Regions from separate parts of the Syntrophothermus sp. genome, predicted to be linked through region 2. Evidence: riboswitches for the same ligand, from Rfam matches in the RefSeq annotation. Region 2 holds a riboswitch; each other region holds the start of a gene.
The links. Region 2 has a riboswitch for cobalamin ahead of cobT (nicotinate-nucleotide--dimethylbenzimidazole phosphoribosyltransferase). Riboswitches for the same ligand answer to the same signal wherever they lie in the genome.

Region 1: linked by a shared signal. The riboswitch ahead of HPY90_RS01665 (DUF2284 domain-containing protein) and the one ahead of cobT (nicotinate-nucleotide--dimethylbenzimidazole phosphoribosyltransferase) in region 2 are both predicted to bind cobalamin.
Region 3: linked by a shared signal. The riboswitch ahead of thiC (phosphomethylpyrimidine synthase ThiC) and the one ahead of cobT (nicotinate-nucleotide--dimethylbenzimidazole phosphoribosyltransferase) in region 2 are both predicted to bind cobalamin.
Region 4: linked by a shared signal. The riboswitch ahead of cobN (cobaltochelatase subunit CobN) and the one ahead of cobT (nicotinate-nucleotide--dimethylbenzimidazole phosphoribosyltransferase) in region 2 are both predicted to bind cobalamin.

What each region holds. Positions count from the first base shown of each region.
Region 1 is NZ_JABUEX010000002.1:88,573-91,805, forward strand. Features, by position in the region: gene cobO (cob(I)yrinic acid a,c-diamide adenosyltransferase) at 1-302, shown strand, start outside; gene HPY90_RS01660 (C-GCAxxG-C-C family (seleno)protein) at 341-859, shown strand; cobalamin riboswitch at 879-1,172, shown strand; gene HPY90_RS01665 (DUF2284 domain-containing protein) at 1,383-1,952, shown strand; gene HPY90_RS01670 (ABC transporter substrate-binding protein) at 2,020-2,967, shown strand; gene HPY90_RS01675 (FecCD family ABC transporter permease) at 2,982-3,233, shown strand, end outside.
Region 2 is NZ_JABUEX010000001.1:48,179-51,411, forward strand. Features, by position in the region: gene HPY90_RS00300 (FAD-binding and (Fe-S)-binding domain-containing protein) at 1-1,284, opposite strand, end outside; cobalamin riboswitch at 1,463-1,667, shown strand; gene cobT (nicotinate-nucleotide--dimethylbenzimidazole phosphoribosyltransferase) at 1,935-3,062, shown strand.
Region 3 is NZ_JABUEX010000082.1:4,526-7,648, reverse strand. Features, by position in the region: gene HPY90_RS14200 (flavin reductase family protein) at 194-679, opposite strand; cobalamin riboswitch at 810-1,193, shown strand; gene thiC (phosphomethylpyrimidine synthase ThiC) at 1,302-2,600, shown strand; gene bzaB (B12 lower ligand biosynthesis ThiC-like protein BzaB) at 2,603-3,123, shown strand, end outside.
Region 4 is NZ_JABUEX010000082.1:1,252-4,484, forward strand. Features, by position in the region: partial or broken gene cobN (cobaltochelatase subunit CobN) at 1-1,876, opposite strand, end outside; cobalamin riboswitch at 2,181-2,467, opposite strand; gene bzaB (B12 lower ligand biosynthesis ThiC-like protein BzaB) at 2,524-3,233, opposite strand, start outside.

The DNA.
Region 1 (3,233 bases), on a different contig from region 2:
CAACTCCGGCCGACATCGAAGAGGCCCGGGAAGGGTTAGAAATGGCCCGGCAGGCTATGTTTTCTGGGGAGTACGACATGGTGATACTGGATGAGATCAACATCTGCATGGATTTTGGACTGATTCCGGTGGAAGAGGTAGTAGAACTGGTGAAGAATAAACCGCCTCATTTAGACTTGGTTTTAACTGGAAGAAGAGCTCCAGCTGAGATCATCGAGCTGGCCGATACTGTAAGCGAAGTAAAAGAGATTAAACATGCTTATGCTAAAGGGATCAAAGCCAGGGCCGGGATTGAGTTCTGATTTTATGTATCCGGTTATTTTTTGGGGAGGCGAATATAATGAGCGAGGATCTGGTTCAAAAGGCTAAGGACAACGCGCGGCAGAATTTCCGCGAGGGTCTGAACTGCGCCGAATCAGTACTGAAGGCTATTCTGGACACAGGAGTTACCGATTTTCCACCTGAGGTAGTGGCTATGGCTACCGGTTTCGGAGGCGGAATGGGGCTTTCAGGCAACAACTGCGGGGCTCTTATCGGTGCAGTCATGGCAGTTGGAGCTGTCCACGGCCGCAAGAACCCGTTGGAAGGGGAGTTCCAGGAGAGGGTGGACCGGCTCTACGGAAACCCGGGATTATACCGTTTCTTCAACGGTCTTCCCCACGAGTTTAGAGCCAAGTTTCAATACCTCGATTGTGCTAAGCTGAATGAAAATTACCCAGAGTGGCAGGACAAGGAACGTTTCCGCCAGTGCATGAAGATGGTCATCGAAGCAGCAGGGATGGCTATGGAATACATCATCAAGGGTAAGGAGGAAGGGTATATTCAGCCCTTCGGGCCAAACGTAGCCGGTAAGGAGTAGAAATGTTGGGTATCCAAAAATAGAATACTATCGGACAGGTGCCCGTATGGGGATAATAGGGAAGCCGGTGAACCAGCCGCATAGGTTCGTAAGCCGGCGCGGTCGCGCCACTGTAGCCGGGGAGCAACGCCTGCAACCTCGTAGGAGCCACTTTCCGGCACTCAGGTCGTATCGGAACTCGTTCCAAGTGGTAGGTATATGTAGAAACCGCAGTTACCACCCGGTTCCTGAATCGACTTGAGTGCCGGATGGGAAGGCGCAGGCAAAGCGAGGATCCGGGAGCCAGGAGACCTGCCTGTTCTAATTCTTTACCACCTTCGCGGAAAAGGGGTAGGAACCGAGATGATGGTAAAGTTCTCAGTCGATGGCTAATCGACTGGGAACTTTGCTTTTGCCCTGTGAGATCACCAACCACTTCAAGCCAATACCAAAATACTGAGGGAGATGGTGACCTTCAGGGAAGGAGAAATATCTGGAATTTCATAAAGGGCAAGATGTCGTGCAGAGAAGGAGAATTGTCAATATGCATGACGAAAAGGAGACAAAACTTTCTTCGATTGAACGGGTTCTACAGGACCATGGGGGCCACGTAGCGCGCATTCCAGCCCGCGAAATAGTTGTTGATCCCCGAGTACGGCTTAAATGCCTGGTCCCTGTGTGTGACAGCTATAACCGAGGACTGATGTGTCCTCCTAACCTGCCCATGGTTAACGAGTTCCAAGAGGCTCTCAGGTTATATAACATTGCTTTGCTGGTACAGTATCGCCAGTTTTTTGTTCCCGAGAGGGAAAGACATTACGCCGACGTGTTCGGAGGAGCCCGAAAACTGCATTTTATGATTAACCTGGGAGAAAAAGAAGCGTTTAGGTTAGGGTTCCGTTTTGCTGCGGGACTTATCGGTGGCGCGTGCCATCTGTGCGACGAGTGTGTTGGTATTGCTTCCGGCAAGCCTTGCAGGCATCCTTTCGAAGCCCGGCCGTCAATGGAGGCTATGGGTATAGATGTCGTGGCAACAGCAGAAAAAGCCGGGTTGTCTTTACGATTTCCGGTCTCAGATGAAGTTGTTTGGAATGGGCTTCTTCTTATCGATTGAAACAGACGTTAGCATAAACAACATGTTCAGAGTCTAGTGTACTCATACAGCTATTGGAGGGAAGAGGATGAGAAAAACGGAGCTTTTCACTAAGCTAGTAGTTGTGCTCATATGGCTGGCTTTTTTGGCATTTTTATCCGGCTGTTCGGGACAAGGGGGTTCGCAGACGAAACAGCCAACGCCGGATAAGGGGTTTCCGGTAACAGTTACCGACGACCTGGGTCGCCAGGTTAAGATCGAAGCGGAACCACAGAGAATAATCTCTTTATCACCGAGCAACACCGAGATATTGTTTGCCTTGGGATTAGACAAACGCATTGTTGGGGTTACGACATTTTGTAATTACCCCCCGGAGGCGCAAGATAAAGAGAAAGTAGGAGGGTTTTCGGATCCCAGTATCGAAAAGATAGTTAGCCTCAAACCGGACTTAGTAGTAGCGGGGGACCTGCACGCTAAGATCGCAGACGAGCTTCAGAAGCTTTCTATCCCGGTTATTGTTGTCAGCCCTAAGAGCATCGAGGGAACCTTGGAATCAATAGAAATGGTGGGAAAGGCTACGGGATGTTCGACCGAAGCTCGCCAGGTAGCACAGTCTATACGCAGCAAGATGGACGAGGTGAAGGCAAAGGTGCAGCAAACAAAAGACCGCCCCCGTGTCTATTATGAAGTGTGGTACAATCCGCTAGTTACTGCTGGACCCAAGACGGTCATTAACGATTTAATCAGCTTGTGTGGAGGCATCAATATAGCAGATGACGCGGCTACGGCATGGCCCCAATACAGTGAGGAGATGGTCATAGCGAAAAACCCGGATGTAATCATCCATTCATACGGACATGGAGATCTTCAGGCTGCTAACCTTTACGACAGACCCGGTGGATGGCGGCAGATAAACGCAGTTCGCCAGGGGCATATCTACACGGTGAATGCGGACATCGTGAACCGTCCTGGGCCCCGGTTGGTCCAAGCAATTGACGAGTTTGCCCGGTGTATTCATCCAGAGCTATTCAAATAACAGGAGGCAGTGAATTGCCTGACTTCGGAAAAAGATTCGCGATACCGATATTGATTCTGGCTTTGTTTTTAGTTTCCTTGGTTTTTCTTGGAACCGGAGCGGTACAAATTCCTCTTAAAACGACTATCAAGATATTGTTTTCTCAGCTTCCCGGAACGCAAGAGAGATTCTCAGACGTGCCTCCTACTTTTCGGGAGATCATTTGGTTTATTCGTCTTCCTCGGCTGGTGCTGGCTATGGTAGTGGGGGTTTGCCTCGCAGTAGCG
Region 2 (3,233 bases):
TTCCCGGGCAAAGCCGGTGAAGTAGAGGCCGGTGGCGTACGGCCTGCCTCCGTGCTTCAAGGCCGTATTCAAGGCAGTCAAGGAAAGGCCGTAAGCCAGGTTAAAGCTGAAGCGGCGTTCATCGTGGGGGATAAAGCCTAAAAGCACTACTTCCCGCCGGTTGACGGCAAAGCCTTCCAGAATAAACGGGTGTTTGATTTCGTTGGTAGTTTCTTGTATCACCTGGGCCATCTTTTCCACCGGCACGATGACTTCGCTGGGAATGAGCGAAGGGGCAATGCGCTTGGCCCGCATGGGTTCGAAACGAGTCGCCCACTCGTGTTCGGCTATTTCCTCAGATAGGAGCTCGCCACCACAGCCAAAAGCCAGGCTCAATACTTCGGGCTTAATCAGGTCACACCTCTCTTCAGTGCAGGCCATAAGGATGATGTACTTTTCGGGAAGGGTTACCCGGTGCGGGTCCTGCACCGGACGCCCGTGGTGCAGGTGGAGGGGTAAGCGGTTCCTCATGCGGGCTGCGTCGGGGTTGATGAAGGTAACCGACCACAAGGGGACCCGGCGCGCGTAAAGTCCGTTCAAGAAACGCCCCAGATCCTCAGCCTCGTTGAAGGCCACGGCGCTCAGGGAAAGAGGTCGCAGGGGCTTGACGTTGATGGTGACCTGGCTGATGAACCCGGTGATGCCGTTAGCGCCGCTTACCAGATCCAGGTCTGGCCCGGAAAATTCTTTGACCGTACCATCAGGCAGAACCACGCGGGCTTTGACCACGTTTTCCCTAAAATACCCGAATTCGTAGCTGCCGATACCGGCTCCTCCTTGAGCCAGCCAGCCTCCGACCGTGGAAGAGGGGAAGCTGGTGGGATACAGGGCCAGGGTAAGACCGGCTTGGTTGAGGTGGTATTCCAGGTCTTTCCACACCACTCCGGGTTCTACGGTGGCGGTTCTGTTATCCGCGTCGACACGGAGGATCCGGTGCATGCGGTTGAATTCCACTACCAGGCCGCCGTTAACCGGCAGAACTCCTCCATAGCCGGAGGTTGCTTTGCCGCGCGGGGTCAGTTTGAAGCTGTGTTCCCGAGCCAGAAGCACCAGTTCCACCAACTCCTGTTCCGATACTGGCTGCACCACTGCATCGGGAATAGGGTTTCCCACCAGGGGCTTCACCATGGAGGGCATGACCCCCATATCATGGGCGTAGAGCCTTCTTTCCAGTTCGTCAAAAGAGACCCTGTTGCCAAGCCGGGAGCGGAGTTGATCCTTTACCTGGGCTGACAGACCTGACATCACAAATCCCTCCTTTTAAGACCAATATAGTCCATAAACGTACAAACGGCAATAGGGGGTTTTGGAATACCTTGAGAATTGTGGTAAGGAAAGAAAGGGACTGGGGAGCCGGGAGGAAAAGAAGACTTTGTTCTTGACACGAGGAACGGGTACCAGTACAATTTGAAATCAAAGAGCATAGTAGCAATCTCAGCCAGGTGCCCCGTCGGGGATAATAGGGAATCGGGTGAAAAGCCCGAGCGGTCCCGCCACTGTGACCGGGGAGCGAGCCTGCGATTGGCCACTGTTTCTCAACCCGAGAGACGTCTCGGGGAAGGGCGATGGGAAGGCGCAGGCAGCGGTGATCCGGGAGCCAGGAGACCTGCCTGGTATGAGCTCTTCGTCTTCTCGCGGTGAGGAAGACGACGTGCTCGAGGACGATGGTAAAGTTCTCGGCTTAAGCCGGGGACTTTTTTATTTTGGCTGATTTGTTTAAGGGGGAGGGGGTAGATGATTTTGTTAGTGGGGGTATTTTGATAGCTTGGGCCGGGCCGGGTTTGTGTCGTGGCATGTCACATTGGCAGAGGTACTGGACACACGGCTGAAGTGGTACTCATGTTGAGGACAGTTGGAAGGTCGCTATTGGCGAGAACCAAGGAGGGGGAATTACTGTGGTTTTAACTCTGGACAAGGTTATTCAAGGCATCGAACCGTTGAAGGATGAATGGCGGCAAAAGGCGCGGAGTCATATCGACAACTTGACCATGCCCCGCGGGAGCCTGGGGGAAGTTCTAGTGATTGCCGAACGCCTGGCGGCCATTAAAGAGACCCTAAAACCGAGCGTTAGCCGTAAAGCCATTGTTACCATGGCCGGAGACCATGGGGTGGTGGAAGAAGGGGTCAGCGCCTATCCTCAAGAAGTGACACCGCAAATGGTCGCCAACTTTGTAGCCGGAGGAGCGGCTATAAATGTGCTGGCTTCGGTAGCAGGTGCCAGGGTTATAGTAGTCGATATGGGGGTGGCCCAGGATCTCGGCAAACTCGTGCAGCAGGGGAAGATCCTTTCGTACAAGGTAGACTACGGGACTAAAAATATGTGCAAAGGACCGGCCATGACCAGAGAGCAGGCTGTTCAATCCCTAGAGGCCGGAATCCGCATCGCGTGCCATCTGGTCGAAGAAGGAGTGGAGCTTCTCGGCACCGGGGATATGGGTATAGGAAATACGACTCCGAGCAGCGCGATACTGGCTGCTCTTTCGGGGCTTTCCGTGGCTGAGATTACGGGTCGGGGCACCGGAGTGGATGATGTTGGATTGAGCAAGAAAATCCAGGCCATCAAGAAAGCGCTCGAGATAAATAAGCCGGATCCAAACGATGCGGTGGATGTGCTGGCTAAGGTAGGCGGGTTTGAAATCGGCGGTATTGCCGGGCTGATCCTGGGGGCGGCTTACTGCCGGGTGCCGGTCGTCGTAGACGGGCTTATATCTACGGCCGGCGCTCTTCTGGCCCACGCACTGGCGCCGGCTAGCGCGGACTACATGTTTGCCGGACACGTTTCGCGCGAGCCCGGGCACAGGCACATGCTGAGACGCCTCGGTCTGCGCCCGTTACTTGACCTCGACCTGCGTCTGGGAGAAGGCACGGGTGCCGCCCTGGCTATGCCTATCATCGAAGGGGCTGCCCAAGTGATAGGGAAAATGGCTACCTTCGAACAGGCCAGCGTTTCCCGGAGCGTGGAAGAGCGCCAGAGCGAGCAGGATTTAATAGGAGAGGGAACTAAGGCAGTCTCTATTCCATGAAGCCGACAAGAAAGCGTCTCAAAGGAATAAGCCTGCGTGCAGCATATTGTTTTTGCCTCCACCACAGGAAAACCGCGGTGACTACAATAATGTTTGCCCGCAATTTTCATGGACAAAGGTTACCACACGAGCTAATAAACCGACAGGAAATATACCCCCTGTCGGTTTATT
Region 3 (3,123 bases), on a different contig from region 2:
TTGCCGTGGGAGTGAGCATGAGTGTGTTTAACCGCAGGATGGGTGTGTTCGTGGACATGCAATACCATTATCCATAACCTCCTCCCTGAAGGTTTACTGCCGTCCATCGGCAGCGTTTGCCAATTTTTATTATATATTCAGGAGGAAGAAAAAGTCAATCAAATTTTTGGCAAGCCAGCGCGGCTCTGAGGAGTCAGGCTTCTGCTTTCACGTAACGCCCCCACTTCCAGTCGCGGACCACGAGGGGCTCCGCCTCAGGCCTCTGGACCTCGCCCCCCACAACCTCTCCGATGAAGATCACGTGGTCACCGGCAGGGTGGGTGGCCGCTACCCGGCACTCGAGGTTGGCGAGGCAGTCCTCGAGGAGCGGAACCTTGACAGTTTTTCCCGGGAGGGTTTTTAGACCCAGGGCCCTTACCTTGTCCACGTCCCTTCCGGAGCGGCTGCCGCAGAACTGAGCGATCTCCGCCTGGTCGGCGGCGAGGATGCTGACGACGAATTCCCCGGAGGCGGAGACGAGTTCGTAGGTGAAGCGCTCTGGGGCAATCGAAACCATCACCAGCAGGGGCTTGAAGGAAACCTGGCTCACCCAGGAAGCTGTCATGAGGTTGTGGCGGCCCTCGTGAAAGCTCCCGATCAGAGTCACGGGCCAGGGAAGCTGGCGCAGGGCTGTTTTCACTTTCCCGACCTCCTTGATTTTTTATTTAATTTAATTTACCACATCCACACCTTTACCTCCAAGAACTATTCTCCAGGTTTTAGTTTTGCTTGCGCTGCCGGGTCGGTTGTGATATTATACCTTTGAGTAATAACTGAATAGTCAAACAGGTGTCCCATGAAGGGGAGAATAGGGAAGTCCGGACGCCCCGGCACTCAGGTTAAGAGCTGGAGTGGGCCTGCAGTTGCGAGAGGAAATTTCTGCAACTTCACTGGGTAGAGGTTGTTGGTACCAGAGCGTAAAACCTGAGTGCGGGCGGAAACGGCGCGGTCCCGCCACTGTAATCGGGGAGCTTGACCCGGTCACTGGCCGGCACTCAGTTCATCTGATTCCTGCTGCAACGAAAGCAGGTTATTGCTAACGATAGAGTCGCGGTAAACGGAACTATACATGGCTGGGTGCTGCCGGGAAGGCCGGGGGAGGAAGCGCGCGATGATCCGCTAGCCAGGAGACCTGCCTGTTTGAGGGAGGGCTGCTCTCGCGCGAAAGGGCAGCCGGGCGCGGAGGATGATGGTAAAGTCCTCAGCCAGATGAGGTTTTGGCTGGGGACTTTTTATTTTACTTCAATGGAGGTGGGTTGAAAATGCCAACGCAGATGGCCAGGGCTCTGGCCGGTGAAATCACGCCAGAAATGCAAAGGGTGGCCGAGCGGGAGGGAGTGGACCCGGAGTTCGTCCGCCGGGGATTGGCGGCCGGGACCATCGTCATACCCCGCAACCGCGCTAGAAAGAACATCGATCCCGTGGGTATCGGCACGGGGCTTTCGGTGAAGGTAAGCGCCAGTGTGGGCCTGGCAGCGGAAAGGGATACCATTGAGGGTGAGGTCGCCAAAGTAAGGGCGGCTGTGGAAGCCGGCACCGATGCCATTATGGATTTGAGCGTATGTGGGGACATTGACGGTGCCCGGCGGGCCGTGCTGGCGGCAACCACTACGCCCGTGGGTACCCTGCCCGTCTACCAGGCCCTGGCGGAGGCCCGGGAGAAGTATGGAGCGGCGGTAAAAATGAAGGTGGACGAGATGTTCGATGTCATCGAGCGGCAGGCCGCCGATGGGGTGGATCTTCTGGCCCTCCACTGCGCCACCACCTGGCAGACCCTGCGGGCGGCCAAAAAGCACCGCCGCGTTGATTACCTGGTCAGCCACGGGGGCAGCCACTTAATGGGCTGGATGATTTACAACCAGCAGGAGAATCCCCTTTACGAGCATTTCAACCGGCTGCTGGAAATCTGTCGCCGCTATGACGTTACCTTAAGCCTGGCCGACGGCTGGCGTCCCGGCTGCCTGGCCGACTCCCTGGATGCCGCCCAGGTGCAGGAACTGGTGGTTCTGGGGGAACTGGTGGCTCGGGCCCGGGAAAAAGGGGTGCAGGTGATGGTGAAAGGGCCCGGTCACGTGCCCCTGGGGCATCTGAAGGCCACCGTGCAGCTGGAAAAGCAGCTCTGCCACGGAGCGCCCTATTTTGTCTTCGGCCCGGTGGTTACCGACATCGCCCCCGGGTACGACCACATTACGGCGGCCATCGGTGGGGCGCTTTCGGCCTGGGCCGGGGCGGAATTTCTCTGTTATGTTACTGCCGCGGAGCACCTGGGGCTGCCCGATGTAGAGCAGGTAAGGGAGGGCGTCGTTGCCGCCCGCATTGCCGCCCACGCCGCCGACGTGGCCCGGGAGCCCCGGGCCGCCCGGTGGGACCTGGAGATGTCCCGGGCGCGCAAGGCCCTGGACTGGGAGAGGCAAATCGAACTGGCCCTCGATTCCCGCCGGGCCGGAACTCTTCGCCGGGAGCGCAGCCGCGGTTCTCACCGGGCATGTGCCATGTGCGGCAAGTATTGCGCCATGCAGGTGGTAGGGGAATATCTGGGCAAAGAGCAGGGGGTGTGTTAGATATGACGCAGTTGCTGGCGGCCAGAGAAGGCCGCGTTACGCCGGAGATGGAAGAGGTGGCCCGGCAGGAGGGGGTGGACCCGGAATTTATCCGGGCCGGGGTGGCCGCGGGTGCCATCGTCATCCTGAAGAACAGGTTACGGAAAGGAATCCGGCCCTGCGCCATCGGGCAGGGTCTGCGGACCAAGGTGAATGCCCTCATCGGCACCTCCAGCGACCGGGACGATCCGGAAATGGAGGCCCGCAAGATCGAGGTGGCCATTTCTGCCGGGGCCGATGCCATTATGGACCTGAGCACCGGTGGGGATATCGACGGCATGCGGTGCATCAGCCTGGAAAGGGCCACAGTTCCCGTGGGGAGCGTGCCCATCTACCAGGCGGGCATTGAGGCCATTGAGAAGAGGGGCGGCATTGTGGCCATGACCCCGGAGGACATGTTTGAGGCCATAGAAAAGCAGGCCGCCGCGGGCATTGATTTTATGGCCATTCACTGCGCCCTGAATTTTGAGGTGGTGGAGCGCCT
Region 4 (3,233 bases), on a different contig from region 2:
GGGTGTCCTTGACTTCGCAGAGGTAGGTATGGAGGCGCTCCAGGAAGCTCTCCCAGTCTTTCTCGGCCCCTTCCTTGGAGATGCCGAGGTCGTGGTCGAGATGGGCAGCCTCCACCCGCTCCCAGATCAGGCCGCGCAAGGCCGGGAGCTTGGAGGGGTCGAGGGTCTTGGCGGTGTGGTAATCCTTAACCAGCGCCTCCACTTCAGCCAGTTCGTCGTAAGTATCTGCCTTGGTCATCACAGGGATGAGGTGGTCGATGATGCAGGCGTGGGAGCGCCGCTTGGCCTGGGTTCCCTCGCCGGGGTTGTTGATGATGTAGGGGTAAACGTGAGGCAGATCCGGGAAAACAAGGTCCGGGAAGCAGGCCTGGGAAAGCCCGACCCCTTTGCCGGGAAGCCATTCCAGGGAGCCGTGCTTCCCGATGTGGAAGACGAGATCGGCCTTGAATTCGTCCCGCAGCCACCGGTAATAAGCAAGATAGTGATGAGGTGGCGCCAGGTCCGGGCTGTGGTAGATGCGAGAGGGGTCTTCGAAAAAGCCGCGCACGGGCTGGATGCCGATGAAGATGTTCCCCAGGAAGATGCCCGGCACGAGCAGGTGCTTTCCGTAAGCAAAAACCTCCCCAGGAGGGTCGCCCCAATCTCTTGCTAGCTTCTCCCGGGCACGGGACGGAAAAGCAGCAAACCATTTTTCGTAAGTTTCCTGCTCTACCCGCGCTGCCGCCCGGCGGTCCAACTCCCTGGGGTCGAGCCAACCCCGCTCGTTGGTGAGGCCGGACAAGATCTTCTCCATCAGCGCCGCCCCGTCGGGGGGGAGGTCCTCCACCCGGTAACCTGCCTCCTTCAAGACCACCAGCAGGCGGTGGACGCTGGCCGGGGTGTCCAGGCCGAAAGCGCAGCCGATGCAGTCGTTGCGGGGCGGGTAGTTGTGCAGGATAATGGCAACCCTTTTCTCATGGTTGGGTTTGTGACGGAGTCTCGCCCAGCGGATCGCCAAAGAAGCCACTTTTCTCGCGCGGTCGGCAACTGGTGCGTATTTGATCAACGTTGCCCCTGTGAACGGGTCCTGCTCTTCCTCCTCCCGGGTGGCGATAGGGACGGTGATCAGGGCGCCGTCAAACTCGGGGAGGGCGACGCTCATCACCACATCAAGAGGGGCGAGCCCCTGCAGGCTCTCCTCCCACTCCGCGTAAGGAGTCAGCGAGATGATGGCCTTGATCAAGGGCACGCCTAGCTTCCGGTAAAAGTTCTCCCCCGCCGCCCGACCGAAGGTAGGAGTAGCCATTGTTTGGGAAAACATCAGGGTGTTTATCACCGCGTCAACCACTGGCCGGCCATCCTTACAGAAATAATTCGCGATCACCCATTCAATTCCCCGGCTCCCGATCTCGTCATTCCTCGTGGCATAAAGAAAAACCGGTAAGGCTATACCTCCCTGGTCTTCAATTCCCCGGATCAGTTCGTCGACGAAACCGGTGTTTCCCGCCACCCAGTAGCTCTGGTAGAAGAGGATCCCGATTACAGGAGGCCTTTTCTTCTCCTTGATCTTTTCTTCTACGTATGCCGCAAGAGCGCTCTCCTCCCGGAAGTCGGGGTGGTAGAGGCCTTCCCAGGGCAGGGGTTTTGGCTCCTCTACCGGGAGGTCCTTGCCGAGGAAGCGGTTGGCCGCCCACAGGAGGAGGTTCCTGAGGTTTGCTTTACCGCCGTAGCTGAGATACAGGCGCATAAGGTGGTAATCATCCGGCGGAAGAAGGCTCAACTGCATCAGTTCGGAGACATTCTCCCCGGCTGATGGCATCACAGCCAAAGGGATGCCTTTCTCCCGGGCCAGTTTCGTCAAAGGTTCAAAACCCGGCAGGGAATCAGGCCCACCCATCAGGTGGAGAACAAGCAAGTGACATTGGGGAACGAGCCGGAGCAGTTCCCCGATACTTTCGGTGCTCTGCAGATCCCGCTTCGCCCGGGCAAAGACCTCGATTAAAGGGCCATGTTCAGAGGCCAGGGACTTAACGGCGCGGCTTAAGTTGACCAACTCTCCTTCGATGGCAGTATAAAACAAAATCTTTAGACCCAAGAGCGCTACCCCCCTTTGACAGGTCGAATGAAAATCAAAAACCCCGCCTGCCACGACGGGGTTCACTCAAAAGGCTAAAACCTCCTTACCTATCCGCGTAGGCAGGTACGGCCAGATGGAATGGGCAGGTCTCCTGGCTCTGGCTCATCATCACCGTACGCCTTCCCATCCAGCACTCAATTATCATTAACACAATTATCATTAACAACGCGAGCCGAATGTCAGCCATTTCCAAACTGAACCTGGCCCGGGAGTCAGTGCTCCTCATTGAGTGCAGGACAGTGGCTTCGTGTACGGCGACTCCCCATCACAGTGGCGGGACCGCTCAGGATTTTCACCTGATTCCCTTTTCAGCCCTGTGCAAACAAGGCAACCCATTCCGACCATATTCACTTTTTTGAAAACTGTTCGCTATTCCTCCACAAATTCCTGCTTTCCACCTTGTGAAACTATTGGAAATACTCCGCCACCAGCCGCAGGGCGCATTCATCGCCGCAGGCGCTGCACGGTTCCCCTTTTTCTTTCTCAAAGTAACAGCGAACCAGGGCCGGGTCCAGAGCCAGGCCGGCTATTGCCGCACGGTCCAGGGAAGCCCGGGCCCGGGCCATTTTTAAATCCCACTCCCAGGCTCCTTTGACGCCTTTGGCAATGTCGGCAGCGTGGGCGGCAATACGGGCGGCCATCACCCCCACGCGCACGTCCTCTTCCGTGGGCAGACCCAGGTGCTCCGCCGGGGTGACGTAGCAGATGAAATCCGCCCCGGAAGCCCCGGCCAGGGCTCCGCCGACGGCTGCGGTAATATGATCGTACCCCGGGGCCACATCAATGGCCAGGGTGCCCAGGATAAAATACGGGGCCTGGTGGCAGAGCTGCTTTTGCAGCAGCATGGTGGTTTCCACGTGGTGGATGGGCACGTGCCCCGGCCCCTCCACCATTACCTGCACCCCCTTTTCCCGGGCCCGGGCAACCAGTTCCCCGGCCACCAGCAGGCCCTGAATCTGGGCGCCGTCCAGGGAATCGGCAATACACCCGGGGCGGATGGCATCTCCCAGGCTTAAAGTGACGTCATATTTCCGCAGAATGTCCAGCACCCGGTCGTAGTTTTCGTAAAGAGGATTTTCTTTTTTGTTGTGCAGCATCCAGCCGGTGAGGAAGGCGC